3 regions of the Roseibium sp. R5 genome follow, and region 1 is predicted to be linked to each of the others. Evidence: riboswitches for the same ligand, from Rfam matches in the RefSeq annotation. Region 1 holds a riboswitch; each other region holds the start of a gene.
What was found. A riboswitch is a leader RNA that binds a small molecule or an ion and turns the genes downstream of it on or off. The one in region 1 is predicted to bind S-adenosylmethionine.
Positions count from the first base shown of each region.

Region 2: linked by a shared signal. The riboswitch ahead of AC0J4F_RS00885 (hypothetical protein) and the one ahead of AC0J4F_RS23730 (O-succinylhomoserine sulfhydrylase) in region 1 are both predicted to bind S-adenosylmethionine.
Region 3: linked by a shared signal. The riboswitch ahead of AC0J4F_RS15145 (homoserine O-succinyltransferase) and the one ahead of AC0J4F_RS23730 (O-succinylhomoserine sulfhydrylase) in region 1 are both predicted to bind S-adenosylmethionine.

Region 1 is NZ_CM146910.1:5,068,201-5,074,797, reverse strand. Features, by position in the region: gene AC0J4F_RS23750 (ion transporter) at 62-856, shown strand; gene AC0J4F_RS23745 (glycoside hydrolase family 3 N-terminal domain-containing protein) at 822-2,099, opposite strand; gene AC0J4F_RS23740 (YigZ family protein) at 2,237-2,803, opposite strand; gene AC0J4F_RS23735 (2'-deoxycytidine 5'-triphosphate deaminase) at 2,811-3,947, opposite strand; SAM riboswitch at 4,074-4,153, shown strand; gene AC0J4F_RS23730 (O-succinylhomoserine sulfhydrylase) at 4,197-5,396, shown strand; gene AC0J4F_RS23725 (putative quinol monooxygenase) at 5,417-5,770, opposite strand; gene AC0J4F_RS23720 (ArsR/SmtB family transcription factor) at 5,862-6,179, shown strand; gene AC0J4F_RS23715 (LysE family translocator) at 6,189-6,597, opposite strand, start outside.
Region 2 is NZ_CM146910.1:179,597-186,193, reverse strand. Features, by position in the region: gene AC0J4F_RS00920 (ArnT family glycosyltransferase) at 1-381, shown strand, start outside; gene AC0J4F_RS00915 (ChbG/HpnK family deacetylase) at 484-1,281, shown strand; gene AC0J4F_RS00910 (Crp/Fnr family transcriptional regulator) at 1,488-2,177, shown strand; gene AC0J4F_RS00905 (RrF2 family transcriptional regulator) at 2,194-2,628, opposite strand; gene AC0J4F_RS00900 (group III truncated hemoglobin) at 2,701-3,174, shown strand; gene AC0J4F_RS00895 (hypothetical protein) at 3,187-3,405, shown strand; gene AC0J4F_RS00890 (acyl-CoA thioesterase) at 3,636-3,992, shown strand; gene AC0J4F_RS00885 (hypothetical protein) at 3,993-4,289, opposite strand; SAM-I-IV-variant riboswitch at 4,331-4,453, opposite strand; gene AC0J4F_RS00880 (ABC transporter ATP-binding protein) at 4,514-5,227, opposite strand; gene AC0J4F_RS00875 (ABC transporter permease) at 5,229-6,467, opposite strand; gene AC0J4F_RS00870 (efflux RND transporter periplasmic adaptor subunit) at 6,464-6,597, opposite strand, start outside.
Region 3 is NZ_CM146910.1:3,214,449-3,221,045, reverse strand. Features, by position in the region: gene AC0J4F_RS15170 (DNA polymerase IV) at 1-142, shown strand, start outside; gene AC0J4F_RS15165 (cell envelope integrity EipB family protein) at 147-1,028, opposite strand; gene AC0J4F_RS15160 (RidA family protein) at 1,289-1,756, shown strand; gene AC0J4F_RS15155 (glycerophosphodiester phosphodiesterase family protein) at 1,810-2,571, shown strand; gene AC0J4F_RS15150 (GNAT family N-acetyltransferase) at 2,670-3,995, shown strand; SAM-I-IV-variant riboswitch at 4,104-4,223, shown strand; gene AC0J4F_RS15145 (homoserine O-succinyltransferase) at 4,258-5,175, shown strand; gene AC0J4F_RS15140 (HIT family protein) at 5,282-5,710, shown strand; gene AC0J4F_RS15135 (glutathione S-transferase family protein) at 5,780-6,439, opposite strand; gene AC0J4F_RS15130 (AzlD domain-containing protein) at 6,525-6,597, opposite strand, start outside.

The DNA.
Region 1 (6,597 bases):
CGAACCTCCATGTTCCGCGCGGCGCAGCGCCTTTGGAATATTTCAGGCTCCGGAACAGACTATGCGGGAAAAAATCAAAGCCCTGGTTACCTCACGCACGTGGGAATACTGGATCATCGCGATCATCGTCGTGAATGCGATCACGCTCGGGCTGGAAACCAGCCCGTTCGTCATGGACCGGTTCGGGTCGGTTTTGATTGCAATCGACCAGACGATCCTCGGCATATTCGTGATCGAAATCGCGCTGCGTCTGTTTGCGCATGGCTTGCGCTTTTTCAAGGATCCCTGGAGCCTCTTTGATTTTTTCATCGTAGCAATCGCATTGTTGCCGTCCAGCGGCACGCTCTCAGTCTTACGCTCGCTCCGCATCCTGCGTGTTCTGCGCCTGATTTCCGTTGTTCCATCTCTGCGGCGGGTTATTGGCGGGTTGATTGCCGCCTTGCCGGGCATGGGGTCCATCGTCGTTCTGATGGCGCTGGTGTTCTATGTGTTCGGAGTGATGGCGACCAAACTCTTTGGGGCATCGTTTCCCGAATGGTTCGGTGATCTTGGGGCATCGCTCTATACGCTTTTCCAGATCATGACGCTGGAAAGCTGGTCCATGGGGATCGTCCGGCCGGTCATGGAAGTCTATCCGCTCTCTTGGATCTTCTTCGTGCCGTTCATCCTGTGCACGGCTTTCACGGTTTTGAACCTCTTCATCGGTATCATCGTCTCCGCCATGCAGGAGGAGCATGAAGCGGAAGCCGACGCCAACCGCCAAGCGATTCATGATGAAACGGGCCTCATTTTGGAAGAAGTGAAAGCCTTGCGGGCCGAACTCAAGGAGCTGCGGGAGCAGACGGCAAAATCGTAGTTGCTGCGGCGTAGGAGGGTGGTGTGTTCTTCGGTCCAGTGCCCAGTCTTGCAGACTGCGGTTCTGGCCAAACGCCCACCCGAAACCGGCTGAGGCGGTGTTTTAAGGCGGCAACCCGCGCGGCAGCCTGGTCAACCTGTGCTTCACTGATCCGGCCATCCACAACGGCGGCCACAATAGCGGCGTTGACCCGGTCACCGAGCTGAGGATCGGTCCGGTCAAAACTGGAAAAGAGCACAATATCATTCCCGGCGGCGATCGCTTGCACCGCTGCGTCTTCGATCGAAAACCGATCAGAGACTGCATCCATTTCCAGATCGTCAGTGATGATGACAGCATCTTTGCCGGCCAGGGTTCTGGCCTCCGCAATCCCCTTTTTCGAAAGAGAGGCTGGAGTTTCTGGCGTGTCGGAAAAGCGCGGGTGAACAAGATGGCCCATCATCACCATGTCCACCCGGTCCTGCTGCCTGAGCGCGCGATAAGGCTCCAGTTCATGCTCGCGCCAGGACTGGCTGATCACCGGCAAACTGGAGTGGCTGTCCGCCGTTGAAGATCCGTGTCCTGGAAAGTGCTTGAGTGCTGTTGCTATTCCAGCGGCCTGATGGGCGGCAATAAAACCCGCAGCACAATTGGTAACTGTGGCCGGGTCAGCGGAAAAACTCCGCTTCTTCTTGCCGATAATCGGATTGTCCGGGTTGATGTCCACATCAACGACGGGGCCGTAGTTGACGTTGATGTTGTAGGCGCCGAGTTGGGCGGCCCGGCGGGCATAATAAGCGCGGACCTTGCGAGGTGCACAATTGTCTGTGGCGGTTGGAAGGTTCTTCGCCGCGCTCCAGGTCATGGGATCGCCAAGAGGGGCGAGACGCTGCACCTGGCCGCCTTCCTGATCAACTGCGATAAAGATAGAAGACACGGAACCTTGATCGGCAAGGTGGCGAGTCAAGGTGGTCAGCTGGTCGGGTGTTTGAATGTTGCGGCCAAGCAGCATAACGCCACCGATGCGGCCACTTTCAAGTTGGCCGCTGACAGCCATGACACCCGGATCCAATGGGCTGGTGCCGTTAAACCCAACCATGATCAGTTGACCGACTTTCCGCTCCAAAGGGCTGGCTTCTGGCCCACCGGAAATGAGCCGATTAGGTCCGGCTTGAAAGAGGGTAATCCACAGTGCAGCAAGGAGAAAAGGGACGAACAGCAGCATGGCGGTCAAGGCCAGAGATCGTTTCGTCGCTGAAAACAAGCCTTTTACTCCACTCCAGAAAACGGATGCTGATCCTCTGTTCTTGTCAAGGTAGCGCCGCGGGCGTGAGAAAGCGATCTTATCGATCGTCTGGCGATAATGATCGTGGCAGCGGACTGCGGCTTGGGCTTCGAGTTCTAACCGTCCGCGGTGCCGTCAAGGGCATCCAGGAGATCCTCCGGCCCTTCAACGATCAGGACCACTCCGGTTTCCGTGTAGTCGCGCGAGACCACGTCCAGTCCGAGGCCAGTGATTTTCCGTTCCAGCTCGGAGCTCGATGCAAAGTCTGCGCTGACCCTCTTGCGGGAGAGCTTCTGGAAGGGCACCAATTCGGCATTCGCGATCGCGTCTTGCGCAGCGCCTGAATAGGCGCGGGCAAGGCCCCCGCCGCCCAGCTTCGTACCACCGAAGTACCGGACGATTAAAACAGCGCAATTGATCAGGTCTGCGCCCTGCAGAACGCGCAAGGTCGGCATTCCGGACGTGCCGGCAGGTTCGCCATCGTCCTTGCCGCTTTCCTCGATCCGGTCATCATCGAGAAGCCGCCGGTGCGCGGTTACAATATGATTGGCTTTGCGGTGTTCCTTGCGCAGTTCTTCCAGACGGGTGTCGAACTGCTCAATCGGCACCAAGAAGGCCAGGAACCGGGACTTCCGGTCTTCCAGGAAGCCTTCGTATTCGCGGGTGATGGTTTTCAAGGACATTCAGTGTTCAGGTTGATGCCTTGAAATGCTTGGAGAGCTTCAAGGCTTGGCCCTGATAGTTGGAGCCGATGCCCTCGCCATAAAGTGTCGCGGGCCGTTCGGCCATGTGTTCATAGACAAGGCGGCCGATGGTCTGCCCGTGTTCCACGATAAAGGGCACGTCATGGGAGCGGACTTCCAGAACCGCGCGTGAGCCTACACCGCCAGCGCCCGCATGGCCGAAGCCGGGATCGAAGAAACCGGCATAATGCACCCGGAACTCCCCGACCAGTGGATCGAAGGGCACCATCTCGGCGGCATAGTCCGGTGGGACGTGCACGGCTTCCTGGCTGACGAGTATATAGAAAGCGTCCGGATCAAGGATCAGTTCAGCATTCTGCCGGCGGTAGATCGGTTCCCAGAAATCAAGCGGGTCTTGAGCGCCGACCAGATCAACATCAATCAGCCCGGAATGATGTTTGGCGCGGTAACCGATCAGGCTGCCCGGGCCTTCGCCTTCGAGATCAATGGAAAGCTGGACACCGCCGCCGATCCGCTCATTGCCGCCGCTCATCAGGGTTTCTGATTTGTGGATGCCTTCAAGATCAGCATCCGGGATCAGCGATTGTCCCCGCCGGAAGCGTATCTGACTGAGGCGGGAGCCGGAACGCACCAGGATCGGGAAAGTAAGCGGCGAAATTTCTGCATAAAGCGGTCCGGCATAGCCGGCTGGAATGGTGTCGAATGCCTGGCCATTGTCCGTAATTACGCGGGTGAACACATCAAGACGCCCGGTGGAGCTTTTTGGATTGGCCGTTGCCGAAATGTCGGGCCGCAGCGCCAGGCTTTCCTGCAACGGAACGATGTAGACGCACCCCGTCTCTAGAACGGCCCCGTCCTGAAGATCAATGGTATGAAGCTTCAACTGCTCTAAGCGGTCCGCCACCTTGATGTCCGGACCGGGCAGAAAACTTGCGCGTACCCGGTAGGCAACGGTTCCAAGCCGTAGATCGAGGCTCGCAGGCTGAATTTGACCTTTGACAGGGGGTTGCGCTGCGCAAATCTCCTGCGCTGCGAACATCGCCTGAATGACTCGCTCGGGCAAAATTCCGCTCGCGGCGATCAATGCGCTGCCTGTGGTGCTTTGGTCCGCTGATACGTTCATCAATTCATCCTGCAATCGTCGTCTAACGTCCTTAACGGATGCGGCTGGCCCCGCCAACTCTCTTTCTGGCCAATCTCAGGAAAAGGGGGAGGTAGATTGACCGAAAGCCCATTTTCGCTTAAGTGAAAGCCACCTCGTGGTGATTTGGGCCGGCCGGCTTGCAGCCACGTTAAACAAGTCGCTAAAAAGGCCGGAGGTGCAAACCCCGGTCTTGAGGCTGGGGTTTTTTCGTTTGGAGCGAACATCGACATGACTGACACCAAGAACACCGCCGGAACCAACTGGCGCCCTGCAACCGCACTCGTTCATGGCGGCACGACCCGCTCACCTTTCGGCGAGACGTCCGAGGCGATGTTCCTGACACAGGGTTTTGTGTACGACAGTGCGGAAGCGGCCGAAGCACGGTTCAATGGTGAAGATCCGGGGTTTGTCTATTCGCGGTATGCCAACCCAACCGTCGCGATGTTCGAAGACCGCATCAAGATGCTGGAAGGCGCGGAAGCTGCGCGGGCAACCGCCAGCGGCATGGCCGCGGTCAATCTTGCCCTGATGGCGTCGGTCAAGGCGGGGGATCATGTGGTTGCGGCGAAGGCCCTTTTCGGCTCGTGCCGCTACATCTGCGAGACCCTGCTGCCGCGTTTTGGTGTTGAGAGCACGCTGGTCGATGGGACGGACATCGAGCAGTGGAAAGCGGCCGTCAAGCCGAACACCAAGGCCCTGTTCCTGGAAAGCCCGACCAACCCGACCCTGGAAGTCATTGACATCGCTGCGGTTGCGGAAATTGCAAAGTCGGTTGGTGCGCGCCTGATCGTTGACAACGTGTTCGCGACGCCGATGTACCAGTCTCCTCTGAGCCTCGGCGCGGATGTGGTCATCTATTCCGCCACCAAACACATTGACGGGCAGGGGCGGTGTCTTGGTGGTGTGGTTCTGTCGGATGAAGAGTGGATCACCGAAGAGGTGATGCCTTTTGTCAAACACACTGGCCCGCACATGAGCCCGTTCAGTGCCTGGGTGCTTTTGAAGGGGCTCGAAACATTGCCGCTGCGCGTGGCACAGCAGACGAACAGTGCCGGCCAGATTGCGGACTTTCTGGCGGGTCAGTCCAAGGTGACACGCCTGATTTACCCGGGGCGGGACGATCACCCGCAAGCCGAGATCGCCAAGCGTCAGATGCGCGGTGGTTCGACGATGGTGGCGCTTGAAATCGAGGGCGGCAAGGAGGTTGCATTCCGGTTTGTGAATGCGCTGGACCTGATCCGGATCTCTAACAACCTCGGTGATGCCAAAAGCCTGATCACCCACCCGGCAACGACCACCCACCAGTCGATCGGTGAGGAAGCCCGCGCCGAGCTTGGCATCACCGACGGCATCCTGCGCCTTTCTGTTGGTCTGGAAGACCCGCAGGATCTTCTTGAGGACGTCGAAAAGGCACTGGCGGCGATATAGTCTGCCATTTCAACGATTGATCAGGCTCCCGGATAAGGACTGGCCATTTTGAGCCAGGTGACTTGCATCTCTCCGTCAACAAGCTCCTGATGGCCTGCAAGGAATTGTTGAATGTACGGCATCTGGAGGTGTTCCTTTAGGTCTGCCAGAGACGCCCAGGCTTCGTAGAAGACAAAGAGATCCGGGTCGGCCCGGTCGCGATGCACGTGATATTGAAGCGCGCCTGTCTCTTCCCGTGTCGGGGGGACGAGCGCAACAAGTGCCTGTTCCAGTTTTTCAGCAGAACCGGGCCGTGCGCGGGCTTGACCGACCAGCGCATAAGGACCGGTTTCATCGGCGTCGGGTTCCGGGAGCGCGAAGTCAGGATTGGACATGAAGATCTCCTTAGGTATGATGTGTGTCGTACCTAGGCGAATAAAAGGTAAGATGCAAGTCTTACCTATCGAGTGGCGCAAGAGGGATGAGATGGGAGAGAAGGACGACAATCTGGAGCCGGTCGATCTGGACCTGGGAAAGGTCCTCACCGCCTTGGCAGATCCTCATCGGCGCCGCGTGATCCGGGAATTGGTCCGGGCGGACACGGGTACGGAGCGAACCTGTGCCTCCTTCCAGCTTCCGGTCAGCAAGGCCACAGTGACGCACCATTTCCGGGTGTTGCGGGAAGCGGGCTTGATCCGGCAAGTCGATCGGGGCAATTCCAGAGCCGCAGCATTGCGCAGGGAGGAGATCGATACTCGTTTTCCCGGATTGCTGCCGCTGATTGCTGAAGAGATCAGCCCCTGACATCCTGATCTAACGCGTCGATGCCAGAAGTCCGGCCGCCGTCAGCAAGGTGCCGCCCGCCGTCCGGTTCAGAAGTCTTGGATGTTGTCTCAGGAAACCGAGGCACTGTTTGGCACCGGCCGCATAAAGCATCACAAACGCAAAATCGAGTGCGGCCATGGTTGGGCACATGATCGATAACTGGGGCAGGACCGGCGCCGTCGGATCTATGAATTGCGGAAAGAAGGCGGTGAAAAAGACCAGTGCCTTCGGGTTGCCAAACGCAACCGCAAAGCCGCTCGCGTAAAGCCGCGCCGGGTGGGACGACCGATCTGGTGTTGCTGCGTCAGGTAGAGTTGGTGCTGACCGCCACATTTTGACGGCCATAAAGATCAGCACACCGACACCTGCCCATTTTATGGCCTGAAACGCGACTGCC
Region 2 (6,597 bases), 360 kb from region 1:
CTGCGCGGGTGGCAAGAGATCGGTTCAGCTCTCAAAGATGTGGTTGGTGACACGGATGCAGCCTTTGTTCTGACCTCCGGCTATGGCCTCAACGGTCAAATCGACTTCCTCATGAAAGACACGGTGCCTGTGCACCAGTATACCCAGCGGATCCGCTATATCATGGCGCCAGAGCCGCAAGGGGCTGAATTTGAGGGCGCTGGGCTTTACGTCGCTGAAAGCCGCCGTGATCAAGCGGATGTTCTAAAGGCCCGGTTTGAAACCGTACAGCAGGTCGCGGTTCTGGAGCGATTGGTGAAGGGTGTGCCTCTGGAAGAGCTGGTCGTCTATAGGCTCTCCGGCCGAAAAACGGATGCTCTTGATCCGCTAGAGACCAAGTAACGCCGACTCAATAAGCGACGGATGTCACGATAAGACTTGCAAAACTCTACGAAGTTTTGCAGGGAGGAGCGTGTCGTTTCTTATGTATCTTTACCGCGCTGCATGAAAAGAATTACGCTTGGAGCTTTGGACTACGGTCTTGCATTCGGGGTTGACCGCGCACTGCGTGATCTCGCCGAGCAAGGGCGTATCAGTGCGCTCGGCGCGCTCGTTGCGACGGACTTGTGGCCCCGAGAGTTCCGGCCGCTGATCGAAACCGTCAAGGCTTCAAGTTCACGCACACTCTTTGGGATTACGCTGGCCTTTACCGGCGACAGGGTATCGCCCGTCAGCAGCCGTATGCATCAGACCTATGGCGACCGGATGTTTTCCCGTTCGAAGATGAACCGCCTGGCGCTTTTGCGGCTTCTCCCCGATGAGCTGCTGTTGGAAGAAACGCTGGCGCAACTTGGCCGCTACACGGTCTTGATGAAGCGGCAGCCGGACTTCGTTGCCGTTCGAGACGGGATGCTGGCGCGCAGCAGTGTGGCCCGAACAGTTTTCAAGGCAATCGGACACGCCGGATTTGAGACGCCGCCGCATATCATTTCTCCGGTGCGGTCGGGCCTGAAAACACTCCGGCTTCAGCGCTTGGCGAAGCCATACGATTTGAAGTTCTTGCCCAAGGCAGATCCGCTGCCGGAGGTCAGTGACAGGGAAGAACTGCACCGTCTTCTGCACAATCATTTTGACGGGATGGCAGACATGAGCTTTGTGGCAGCCATCCCAGGCCGGGCCGACGATCGGTTACGCCGGGAGGAACCCAAAGCCAAGATCGCGATCCGAGAGTGCCAGTATGATGTTCTGGCGAGTGACCGTTTCTTTCACACGCTGGAAAAAAAGGATGTTTTCCTGAATTGAGGGCTTGGACAGCAAGCCAAACGAAAAAACGGCTCTGGGGGGAACAGAGCCGTTTTTCGTGGAGGTCCGGAAGAGGGGGAGGGGCAACCCCGCTTCCATGTTTTTCAATATAGGGGTAGTTTGGGCATGGGCACGTGATGCACATCACAACAATGCGCGTATTTCGAAATTGGCCGGTTTGACGGCAATGTCTGCAGGGGGCAGGTGTGGCAAAGATCGATGATTTTCTGAAAAATAGCTTTTCTTTACAAGGGCTTGATTCGGAATTGGCGCTTGGGCTGTCAAAACTCGCTCGCCCGATAAAAATGGCGGCCAATGCCACACTTTTCGAAAACGGGGACCCTGGAAACGGCTGTTATGCTGTTCTGGAGGGCTCTTTGAAGGTGTCGATCCTGTCAGTCGATGGGGATGAGCAGTTGCTTGCGGTTCTCGGACCAGGCGATCTGGTTGGTGAGCTTGCCTTGCTGGATGGCCGTCCCCGGTCTGCAACGGTGAGCGTTTTGAAAGAAGCGCAGCTGGCATTCATTGAAAAGTCCGCCTTTGAGCGGTTCGCCGATGAAAACCCCGCCGTCTACCGCCACATGCTGTCCATCGTCGGCAAACGTTTGCGCCATGCCAACGACGTCCTGGCAGCGCGTTCTTTCTTACCACTTCCAGGACGTGTCGCGCAGACATTGCTGCAGCTGGCCGAAACGTTCGGCAAGCCTCTCGATGATGGCCGCGTTCTGATCCACTACAAGCTCAGTCAGGCGGACATTGCCAACATGGCCGGAGCTGCCCGTGAGAATGTCAGTCGGGTCCTGAACGATTGGAAGCGCTCTGGAACGATCAGCCGGATCTCCGGCTACTATTGCCTGGAACAGGTAGACTTTCTCGAACAAGCTTCAACACTTTAGGCAAGGCGCCGAGCATTCATATCTTCTGCGTGCCGGCCAGGATCGAACCAAGCGTTTGTTCATTCAGGCTGTCGAGGAACGCCTCCGCCGCCCTCGCCATCGCGCCCTTGAGCGCGCAGCGCGGTAAAAACGGGCAGCTTGCCGGTTCATCCTTGAGGCACGCGACCACGCCAAGATCTGGTTCAATCAACCGCACCACATCGCCAATGCGGATGTCATCTGCCTCTTTGGCAATCCGGATCCCGCCGCCACGGCCCCGGGTCGTTTCCAGGTAGCCGGCCTTGGCAAGTTGAGCCACTATTTTCATGACATGGGATTTCGCCAGGCCAAGTTGCGCGGTCAACTTGTCCACTGTCTGCGGGGCATCTGATTGGCTGATTGCCATCAGGAGTCTCAAGGCGAAATCACTGGCTTGACTGAGGCGCATTTCCAGAACTTTCAAAACATTCATTTTATATGTTGATTTTAGCGTGCACTTCTGCCATTTAAAAGATTCATTTTATATGAATGTTATGAGGTTGCGATGCAAATCAAACAAACACCACAGGAAACAGGTAACGCGGTCGCCCGCTCCGACGGGGCCTGTGAGGTGCAATACGCCGAAGTCACTCCCGAGACGATCCGGATCCTTGTGCATTCATTCTATGGGACTTTACGCCAGCAACCCCATCTCGGTGAGATCTTTGAAAAGCGTCTCGGAGGGCGTTGGCCGGAGCACCTTGAGAAGATGGAACGGTTTTGGCAGTCCGTTCTCCTGAAAAACGGGACCTACAAAGGCAAGCCGGTTCCGGAACACCTGAAACTAAAGGAAGTGGTCAGCTCGGATTATGGCGATTGGCTCGACGTATTCCGGCCGGTAGCACGCGAGATTTTTGTTTCGGACGTTGCCGAAGAGATCATCGCCATTGCCGAACGGATTGCTCAGAGCCTGTGGCTCGCAACGTTCGGTTTTGCCGGCAGTACACCGCCGGGGGAACTCTTTACTGAACAAGCCTGATAGGAGGGGCTCATGTTACCGGCAATCGTCTTGGTGGCCGAAGGTCTGGTTGTTTTGTGGTTCGCGGTCTTCATCGGAATGATGGTGTCCATGTACCTGGATTCCAGATCCATGCCTTTGCCACGCCTCGATGTGGCGGGGCGAACGCTGATTGGCAGCGCCAAACTCGCCTTTGCGGTCGGAATGACCGCATTGGCGGCACTGACCTATTATGAAATCCCTATGTTCTGAATTTACAGGAGACACCAATGTTCAGTGCAAAATGGACACAACGTGGCTTACCCATCCTCTTGATCTGGATTGCAGCACCAATGCCGCTTTGGATCATGGCCATTCTGATGCTGATTATCTGATTGATAGCGTTGTGTTTTGAAGCGGTTGGGCTAGGCTCGGTAAAACACGAAACTGGAGCGACCGCTTTGAGTGAAGAAACACCGCAAGGGGAACTGACCCTCCGGACAATGGCAATGCCGGCCGACACCAATGCATCTGGTGATATCTTTGGCGGGTGGGTGCTGTCTCAGATGGATCTCGCCGGTGGGATTGCCGCGGGGCAAAGAGCGCAGGGCCGCGTTGTCACGATCGCAGTCGACAAGATGAAATTCATCCGCCCGGTCCATGTCGGAGATGTCTTGTGTGTTTACACAAGCGTCGGCCGCGTCGGGACAAGCTCCATGGAAATCAAACTGGAAGCCTGGGCTTTGCGCCACCGTTTCGGCGGCCGGGAAAAAGTCACCGAAGCGATTTTCACGATGGTCGCCGTTGATGACCAAGGCAAGCCACGTCCAGTCCCCAAGGACACTCCGGCTCCGCAGTAATCAGGCGCGCAAGGATCTGCGCGCCAGCAGGTCCGCAAACAGCTCTTCATCGACCGCGCAAATGCAGCCATTGGCCCAAAGGCGCAACAATGCCTGTAAGCGGTCGACCCGCTCATGCTGGGTCAACCGGCGTTTGTGGCGTGGCAGTCCGCCATACACCCGAATGGTCTTCATGCGGGCCAGCACACAATCTTCCGCGGTAGATTGCCAGATCTCGGCCGCTGTCTGATCGGCCTCTTCGGCGTCCTGGTATCTGATCAACTCGGCCGCTTGTCCGGCCAGCGCATCTTGAAACAAAAAATCCTCCATCGGTTGCCCGAGGAGGACTGGCGCAGGAAAACTACCGCTTCGTTGCCGCGCAGCCTCTTTTGAGTGTCTGGACGGCCGCATCCCTGTTGCGGAAACCACCTTGCCCGGTCGGCAGGTTGGCGAGGGCGCCAGCCCTTCTCTTGATGATGGCAGGCTTATGCCATGAGTTCCGTTTTTTGGCAAGTCATCCAAGAACCGAAGGACTCCAACGGTTATTGATTGCGGTCATAGTCGATTTTTCCATCGACCAGATGAATGCGACGCTGCATCCGGCCGGCAATATCCATGTCGTGCGTAACGGCTATCACTGTGGTTCTTTGTTGATCGACAATCGATTGAAGCGACATAAACACCTGCTCTGTCGCGACAGAATCGAGACTGCCGGTCGGCTCGTCTGCAAGGATCAGGTCCGGCGCATTGGCAAGCGCTCTTGCAACGGCGACGCGTTGACGCTGCCCGCCGGACAATTGGGCAGGTTGCCGGTGCAAAAAGTTCTCCAAGCCGAGATCTTCCAAGAGACCTGCCGCGCGGTCCTTTTGCTCAGCTGCAGCAAGAGCGCCAAGTTTTTGCATTGGAATCATCACGTTTTCCATAGCGGTGAATTCCGGCAAGAGAAAGTGGAACTGGAAGACAAAGCCGATCTTTTCCAGCCGCAAGTGAGCCATTTCGGTCTTCGATAAATCGTGCGTCTTGCGGCCGCCAATCAGGACTTCGCCCTCCGTCGGCCGGTCCAGAAGTCCAAGCAGATACAATAGAGATGATTTTCCAGAGCCCGATGGGCCGGTGATCGCGACGAACTCCGATGTGCCGATCGAAAACGAGATGTTCTCCACGAGAGTGACCGGAACTACAGCCGGAAGAATGCGGGTCAAGCCTCGCGTTTCCAAAAGTGGGGCAGGGGTGGTTGGGATCGGGGCAACGTTCATGTCAGGTCGCGCCCCGGATGATGTCGACAGGATTGAGCGCGGCAGCCTTTCTGGCAGGCACAAAACCGGCAATGCCCGCAGACAGAAGCGCCAGACCACTGGCGATCATGTAATGCACATGAGAAAAGTATATCGGCAGACGGGTCATTTCGATGTCGGTGGTGACCTCGAATTTGATTGTTGCAAGATAACTCGACAATCCAAATCCAAGTGCAGACCCGACAAGTGCTCCGAGCACACCGATCACCAAACCCTCCAGGACGAAAATCTGCTGTATGTCGGGTTCCGGAAACCCCAGCGATTTCAGGATGGCAATGTCCCGGGCCTTTTCATGCACGATCGTTGAAATGATGTTGTAGATCCCGAAACCGGCGACCAGAAGAATACCGCCGACAGCAGTAAACATGATCACGTTGCGGACAAAGAAAGCCTCCATCAGCCCTTCATTGGCCTCTTCCCAGGAGATCGACTTGTAGCCCAATTGCCGCTCGGCCCTTGCAGCAACTGCGACGGCTTCATCGATGTTTCTCAGCCGGATCGTGATGGCATTGATGATGTCAGGTTTTTCCAGAAGGATCTGGACGGCTTTGAGAGGCGCATAGGCGAGGCTTTCGTCGCTGGTGGTGATCCCGGTATGGAACAGGCCGACAATCTTGAACCGTTTCGCGACCCCGTTTGCTGAGGTCAACGTGACTGTGTCTCCAAGGTCAGCGCCAAGCCGTTCGGCTGCCTTGTCGCCTAAAACCAATCCGTTGGAGGTTGTGCCGAGGTCCTCAAAGGCCCCCTCCCGGATGTCCTCGCCAATGTTGGACACGAGAAGTTCCTGCTTTGGGCGGACACCAATCAGCGTCATGCCAATGTCCTGGCCGCTGTAGCGCAGCACAGCCTGACCCGTCAGGCGTTGTGCGATGTCGCCGTCAACCCAATCTCGCAGCGAAGCTAAAGCTTCCGTTGGATTGCGGATCCCACGCAAGTCCTCCAACGGCCGCAAACCGCGAAAGGCAACAGCATCATAAACGGAGCTGGCCGGTTGGGCTGTTGGCGTCCGCTTATCATCCTTGATCTCCACATGCGGAATGGCGTCGATTAAGGTTGCCATGAAGTCACGTTGAGAGCCCTCCATGAGGGCGGCCATGGCAATGGAAAACCCAACACCGAGTGCAACACCAAGCGTGGAGACCACCGTTTGCCGGAGCCTGTTGCGCACATGGGTCGCAGCGATGCGGAGCTGAAGGATCATTCTGGCGTGCCCTCGGCCACCGGCTCAACCTTCTGGCCATCAGAGAGATCGTCGCGAAACGGCAGGAGAACAGCATCTCCGTCAGCAATACCATCGAGAATTTCGACAGCTCGGATCCCGGTTATCCCGG
Region 3 (6,597 bases), 1.9 Mb from region 1:
CCTGCTCGACGCAACATCAGGACGAAAGAAAAAGGCCGAACTCGCCATCGACAAACTGCGCGGCAAATTCGGAAATTCTGCTGTCGAGCTTGGTTTGACACATGCCGCCAAACAGGCGCGCAAAGCCGCCGAAGACAAGTAAGCGGTTACTCGCAGTCAGACTTGTCTGTCAGATCCCGAAGTTCCAGCGCCGTCATCGTTCCCGCAATTTTGAAATCACCGTAATCCAGAACAAGTTTGTCACTCACACCGTTTTCAAATAGCCTGAAAGACAACTGATAGACGGGTGTCTGTTCGCCGGAATTTTCCTGCGTGGAGGGATCGAAATAAGCTACGGTCACCGGCCAGGACGCAACAGTATCCAAGGCGTCCTGCCGTTCGCCATCAATTTCCGGCACAATACCGACGGCCTTGGCACCGATTACGGCAGTGGTTCCAAAGACCTTGTCGCCAGTTTCAGCTCCATCGTAGATATCACTGGCGGTGAAGTGCCCGCCGTCTTGCGCGGTCTTCACGATGTTCATCAGGTGCTCTGTTGGAAACTGAACATCTTGGCCGATCTGCAACGACTTTTCGTCCGGTTCTTTCAGTTCGACCGCCTTCAAACCTGTTTCAGCCCGCGCCAGTCCCCGGCTCGATTCGACCAGTTTCTGATCGACATAGGTCTTGGACAGAAACTGATAGCTCTCAGCATCCGGGCCCTCGAACGATGTGGTCTGAAGATCTGTTACCTGGGAGCCACCGCTCAGATCGCGGAACTCGGTGACAAAACGGAAATTGACGCTGTACCCTTCGCAAGCATCGCCTGAAAACTCATAGACCATGCGTCCGGAGAGACCTGCAATCCCGGACTGCTGCTCGGTATCGGCAAGCTTCATGTCATAGACAGCTCTATGCGGAGCAAGCTGTATGCCTGCCACTTTGGCAGCTGCTTCACTGGCACCAGACGTGACAACCACAATGGCAGCCACAGCGCACTTCAATAGAAAAGCAGTCTCAAAAGCCTGGCCTGAAACGGTTCGCCGCATCACATTTCCTCGTCACCGCTGCTCAAGCGGAAATTTCTTGTTTCTAGTCTTTTATTCGGGTTCATGCCGGACTGCTAGCAAGGATTGCCCGGCCCCACCGATAATGTAGGTCACAAATACGGGCACAAAAGCGCCAATTGGACTTTGTTGAGTAACGAGGTGCCGAGCAAATACCGCCCCCGTCTGCCGGAAATGAGCTTGTCAGTTTCTGCAATTTGAGCCAAGACACGGGCAACTCACGTTTTTAATCGGGGACACACATGACCAGCAAAACCGAAGCCCGCCTGGCTGAACTCGGCATAACCCTTCCAAATGCCGCCGCACCAGCTGCCAACTACGTGCCGTTTGTGAAGACAGGCAATCAGCTGTTCATTTCCGGCCAGCTGCCGATGGAAAGCGGTGCGATCGCCGTGACCGGCAAGCTTGGCGAAGGCCTTCAAGTTGAAGACGGCCAGAAAGCTGCAAAACTCTGCGCCATCAATCTGCTCGCACAGGCAAAGGCGGCGACTGGGGATCTGGACAAGCTGGTCCGCCTGGTCAAGATCGTTGGCTTTGTGAACTCAACGGGTGATTTCACCGACCAGCCGAAGGTGATCAACGGCGCGTCCGATTTCCTGGTAGAGGCCATGGGCGACAGTGGCCGCCATGCGCGTTCCGCCGTCAGCGCTGCCTCCCTTCCGTTTGGCGCCGCGGTTGAAATCGAAGCCATTTTCGAGATCGCGGACTAATTCCGCTCTGGCGGGGCTCTAAAAACGCTCCGCCAATTCCGGACCAGATTAACATGTCACTAGAACTTGCCGCCATTTTCGCCCGACCGATAGCGCACCGGGGGTATCACGATGCCAGCAACGGCATCATTGAAAACACCCCAACAGCAATCCAGCAGGCCGTGGACAAAGACTTCGGGATTGAGGTTGACGTTCAGCAGACCAGTGATGGTGAAGCGCTCGTCTTTCACGATGATGACCTGGACCGTCTCGCAGATGGCAGCGGGCCGGTTTCCGGGCGGTCTTCAGCCGATCTCGTCAAACTGCAAATGCGTACCGGCACAGATCACCTATGGCTGCTTCAGGACCTTTTTGATCTGGTGGATGGCCGTGTGCCGCTGGTTGTCGAAATCAAATCCTTGCTCCGGCGCGATGCGCAAGGCGACTTTGTCCGCCGCGTTGTTGATCAAGTGAATGCGTATAAGGGCCCAGCCTGTATCAAAACCTTTGATCCGGACATGCTGGCTGTTGCAAAGGCGCACAACAACTCCGTTCTCCGCGGGATCGTGGCAGATGCGGCCCGCCCCGGCCCGGACTACACACGCCACAGCCGGATGGACCGTTTCATATTGCGCCATCTGCTCCATTTTCCGCGCACAAGCCCGCACTTCATCTCCTATGGCGTCAACGATCTACCGAGCCCCGGCCCCAGCATGATGAAAAAGGTTTTCAGAACCCCAATCATGACGTGGACAGTTCGGACACCAGGACAGTTGGAAGTCGCAAAACGGTTTGCCGATCAAATCGTCTTTGAGGGCTTCGATCCGGATCAATAACGGACAAGCATTCCAGGAACGGAATTCCCTCTTGCGGCGCAGCAAAGCGGCTCTACATTCTTGTAAACAATCCTTTTATGGCGGGCCGACACACTGACATGACGTCTTTTATTTCACCGGACAACGAACAGCCGCAAAAACCAGGCGCCGGTGACACGGAGACGACGCTCTCCATTAGACTTCTGTCATCCTTGGCAGATGTGCCGGCTGACAAATGGGATGCGGTTGCCAATCCCGGCTGGATCCTTAGCGAAGGCGGAAACCTGGCGCGCGCACAGGACGCTGTTGCGTCTCAAGATCTCACTTCCGCGCTAGCCCCTGAAGCTGATTCAGATTCTGAAGAAACAGACTTCAACCCTTTCTTATCCCACGCTTTTCTGGAAGCCTTGGAGGCATCTGGCTGCGCGACACGCCAGACTGGATGGATGCCCCGGCACATGGTGCTGGAGGATGGTAAAGGCGCGGTTCTTGGAGCCGTTCCCGCTTATCTGAAAAGCCACTCCCAGGGTGAATATGTCTTCGATCATGGTTGGGCCGACGCATTCTACCGGGCGGGCGGCGACTATTATCCAAAACTCCAGATATCGGTCCCTTTTACTCCGGCGACAGGCCGCCGTTTTCTGACCAGCTCCGACATCAACAGGGAAGCTGGGCTCCAGGCACTCGCAGCTGGCCTTGTACAGGTTTGCCAACGCACCGGCGCCTCCTCGGTTCACGCGACTTTTTTGACTAAACCGGAATGGGACTCGCTTGGCGATCTCGGTTATCTGAGGCGCACAGATCAGCAGTTCCACTGGGACGACAACGGCTACGAAACCTTCGACCAGTTTCTCGGCGACCTCGCCTCGCGCAAACGCAAGGCGATCAAAAAGGAACGCCGCGAAGCCATCAGCGCTGACGGGCTCGAAATCGAATGGGTCACCGGCAGCGATCTGACAGAAGCGCATTGGGATGCCTTTTACGGATTTTACATGGATACGGGCGCCCGTAAGTGGGGCCGCCCTTATCTCAATCGTGCCTTCTTCTCGCTAATCAGTGAACGGATGGCGGACCGCATTCTTCTGGTCTTGGCAAAACGCAATGGCCGGTATGTCGCCGGGGCCCTCAACTTTATCGGATCGGAAACCCTTTTCGGCCGCCACTGGGGTTGCACCGAACACCATCCGTTCCTGCATTTTGAGCTATGTTACTATCAGGCAATCGACTTTGCCATTTCCAAAGGCCTGAAACGCGTCGAGGCCGGCGCTCAGGGAGCGCACAAATTGGCGCGCGGGTACCTGCCGCAAACGACCTATTCTGCCCACTGGATTGCCCATGAGGGCCTTCACGACGCAGTCGCAGACTTTCTGGAGCAGGAGCGGCGCGCCGTTCAACGCGAAAACGAAGCGTTGGCTGAACATGCCCCTTTCCGGAAAGGCAGCTAAAACTTCCATTTGCCACGCGCCTGAGATCCAACAACAATTTGCCTCTTTCACAAGATCGGCATTCGTCTGCACAGGGCTTGCCGGATCGCGTCCAATCCATTACCTAGGGACCATCATCAAGAGTTGGGACAGATGCCCCACGCCAACCTGCCGATCCGGGCAAGGTGGTTCTTCGAACAGAAGATGCGGCCGTGAACTTCAAGTTCAAAGGCAACGAATCGGATCGAAGAAAGGCATCTGTCTCTGGTTACAGGACGCGCAAATGCCGATAAAAATTCCAAACGATCTGCCCGGCCGCCCCATTCTGGAATCCGAAGGCGTGATGATCATCCAGGAAGCGGATGCCATGCGTCAGGACATCCGCCCCCTGCGCATCGGTCTTCTCAACCTGATGCCGAACAAGATAAAGACAGAGACCCAATTCGCACGCCTTCTCGGCTCCACCCCGCTTCAGATCGATCTGACGCTGGTGCGCATGACCAACCACGTGCCACGGAACACGCCAACGGAGCATCTGGAAGCGTTCTATCGTCCCTGGGAAGAAGTCCGGAACGAGAAGTTCGACGGGTTCATCATCACCGGAGCCCCGGTGGAGAAGCTGCCCTTTGAAGATGTCGGATACTGGCAGGAAATGCGCGATGTGCTGGATTGGACCCAGACACATGTTCATCGCACGCTGACCATCTGCTGGGCGGCTCAGGCGGCCACTTATCACTTTCATGGCATGCCGAAATATGCGCGGGCCGACAAGGCAACGGGCGTCTACCGGCAACGGACGCGCGCGCCGGCCTCGCCGTATCTCCGAGGGTTTTCCGATGATTTCTGTCTGCCCGTCTCACGCTGGACGGAAACCCGGAAGGCCGACATTCCGGACGGCAGCAATCTGATGGTGCTGGCGGAAGATGACGAGACCGGTATGTGCCTCCTGGACGATCCGGAGCATCGCTGCCTGCATATGTTCAATCACATCGAGTATGACACGACGTCTCTGGCGGATGAATTCGAACGGGACAGCCAGGTGTCTGACACGCCGATCCGGCCGCAGAACTACTTTCCGGATGACGATGCCACCCGGCAGCCGGTGAATCGCTGGCGGGCCCACGCGCATCTCCTGTTCGGCAACTGGATCAATGAGATGTATCAGTCCACACCGTTTGATTTGAACAATATCGGCGAATAATCGGACACTGCCGGGCGGTCACAACCCTTGTTGTCGAACCGCCTGGCGGAGTAATGTGTCCGTCGACATTCGAAGACTTTTTCCCTTTTTAGAGGTACGCATGCCGATCGAAACGCCCGCCTACGACGACCAGAACATCTTTGCCAAAATCATGCGCAGAGAGCTGCCGAGTCACAAGGTCTATGAAGACGACAAGACGGTCGTGATCATGGACATCATGCCGCGCGGTGACGGACATGTGCTGGTCATTCCGAAGGCTCCATCCCGCAACATTCTGGACATCGCGCAAGAGGACCTGAACGCGGTGATGGCCACGGTCCAAAAGATGGCGCATGCAGTGATCAAAGCTTTTGGGGCAGATGGCACCACCATTCAGCAGTTCTCTGAACCAGCCGGCGGCCAGGTGGTGTTTCACACCCATGTCCACATCATCCCGCGCTTTGACGGCGTCAAGATGAAGCCGCACACCGGTGAAATGGCTGACAACGATCTACTTGCCGAACAAGCCGACAAGATCCGCGCTGCGTTGAGCTAAGCCTCAAACCCCGCGACACTTCTCCGGAGGCAAGTGCTGTGCCTCCGGATTTCACGACGACGCCTTGGATCAACTCGCGGCGGCGATCCCTGCCGGGTTCGCAGCGGCCTCATGCGCTGCATCGAGCACAGCCTCGTCTTCCAAAACTCTCTCGAAACTCGGCCGTGCGGTAATTCTCTCGGCATACTCGGTAAAGACCGGCCAGTCCGGCACCAGACCGAACATCAAGGTCCAGCGCAGAGCAGATCCCCAGAAGATGTCTGCTGCGGAAATCTGATCTCCGAGGAGATAGGGTGCTCTTACAAGCTGCGCCGCCAGAGCCTTCATCACGGCGTCATAGCTGCAATACGGCGCGATCTGCTGCGGTATATCCGTGTTGAACGCCTTGTTGACCACGGCGGGCTCAAAGGATGCAGCATAAAACGCCATCCACCGCAGATAAGCGCCACGCCGCGGATCGCTCAAACCTGGTGTCAGTCCTGCCTCGGGATAAAGATCAGCGGCATACAAGGCGATGGCGACAGATTCGGTAATAACCGTCTCACCGTCTTGAAGCGCCGGCACCTTACCTAGAGGATTGATCTTCAGATACTCTGGCGACTGCAGGTCACCAGCTTTCGCATTGTGTACTTTCAGCTCGTAATTGGCACCGAGTTCATCCAGCAGTACGCGGAGCGTGCTGGCGCGGCTGCGCGGTGCATAATGAAGCACGAGTTTGTGATCGGTCATGGCGGGGCTCCTTTGATCCGGTGTGGCCATTTGGCCAATGCGCGCCATGTATCAGCCCCCTGCTGACAGCCTTCTGTCAGGAGTGTCAGGAGCCCAAGATCCACCATCCTGTCAGTAGAAAAACAACCGCAGACAGCACTCCGACGATCACGCGCTGC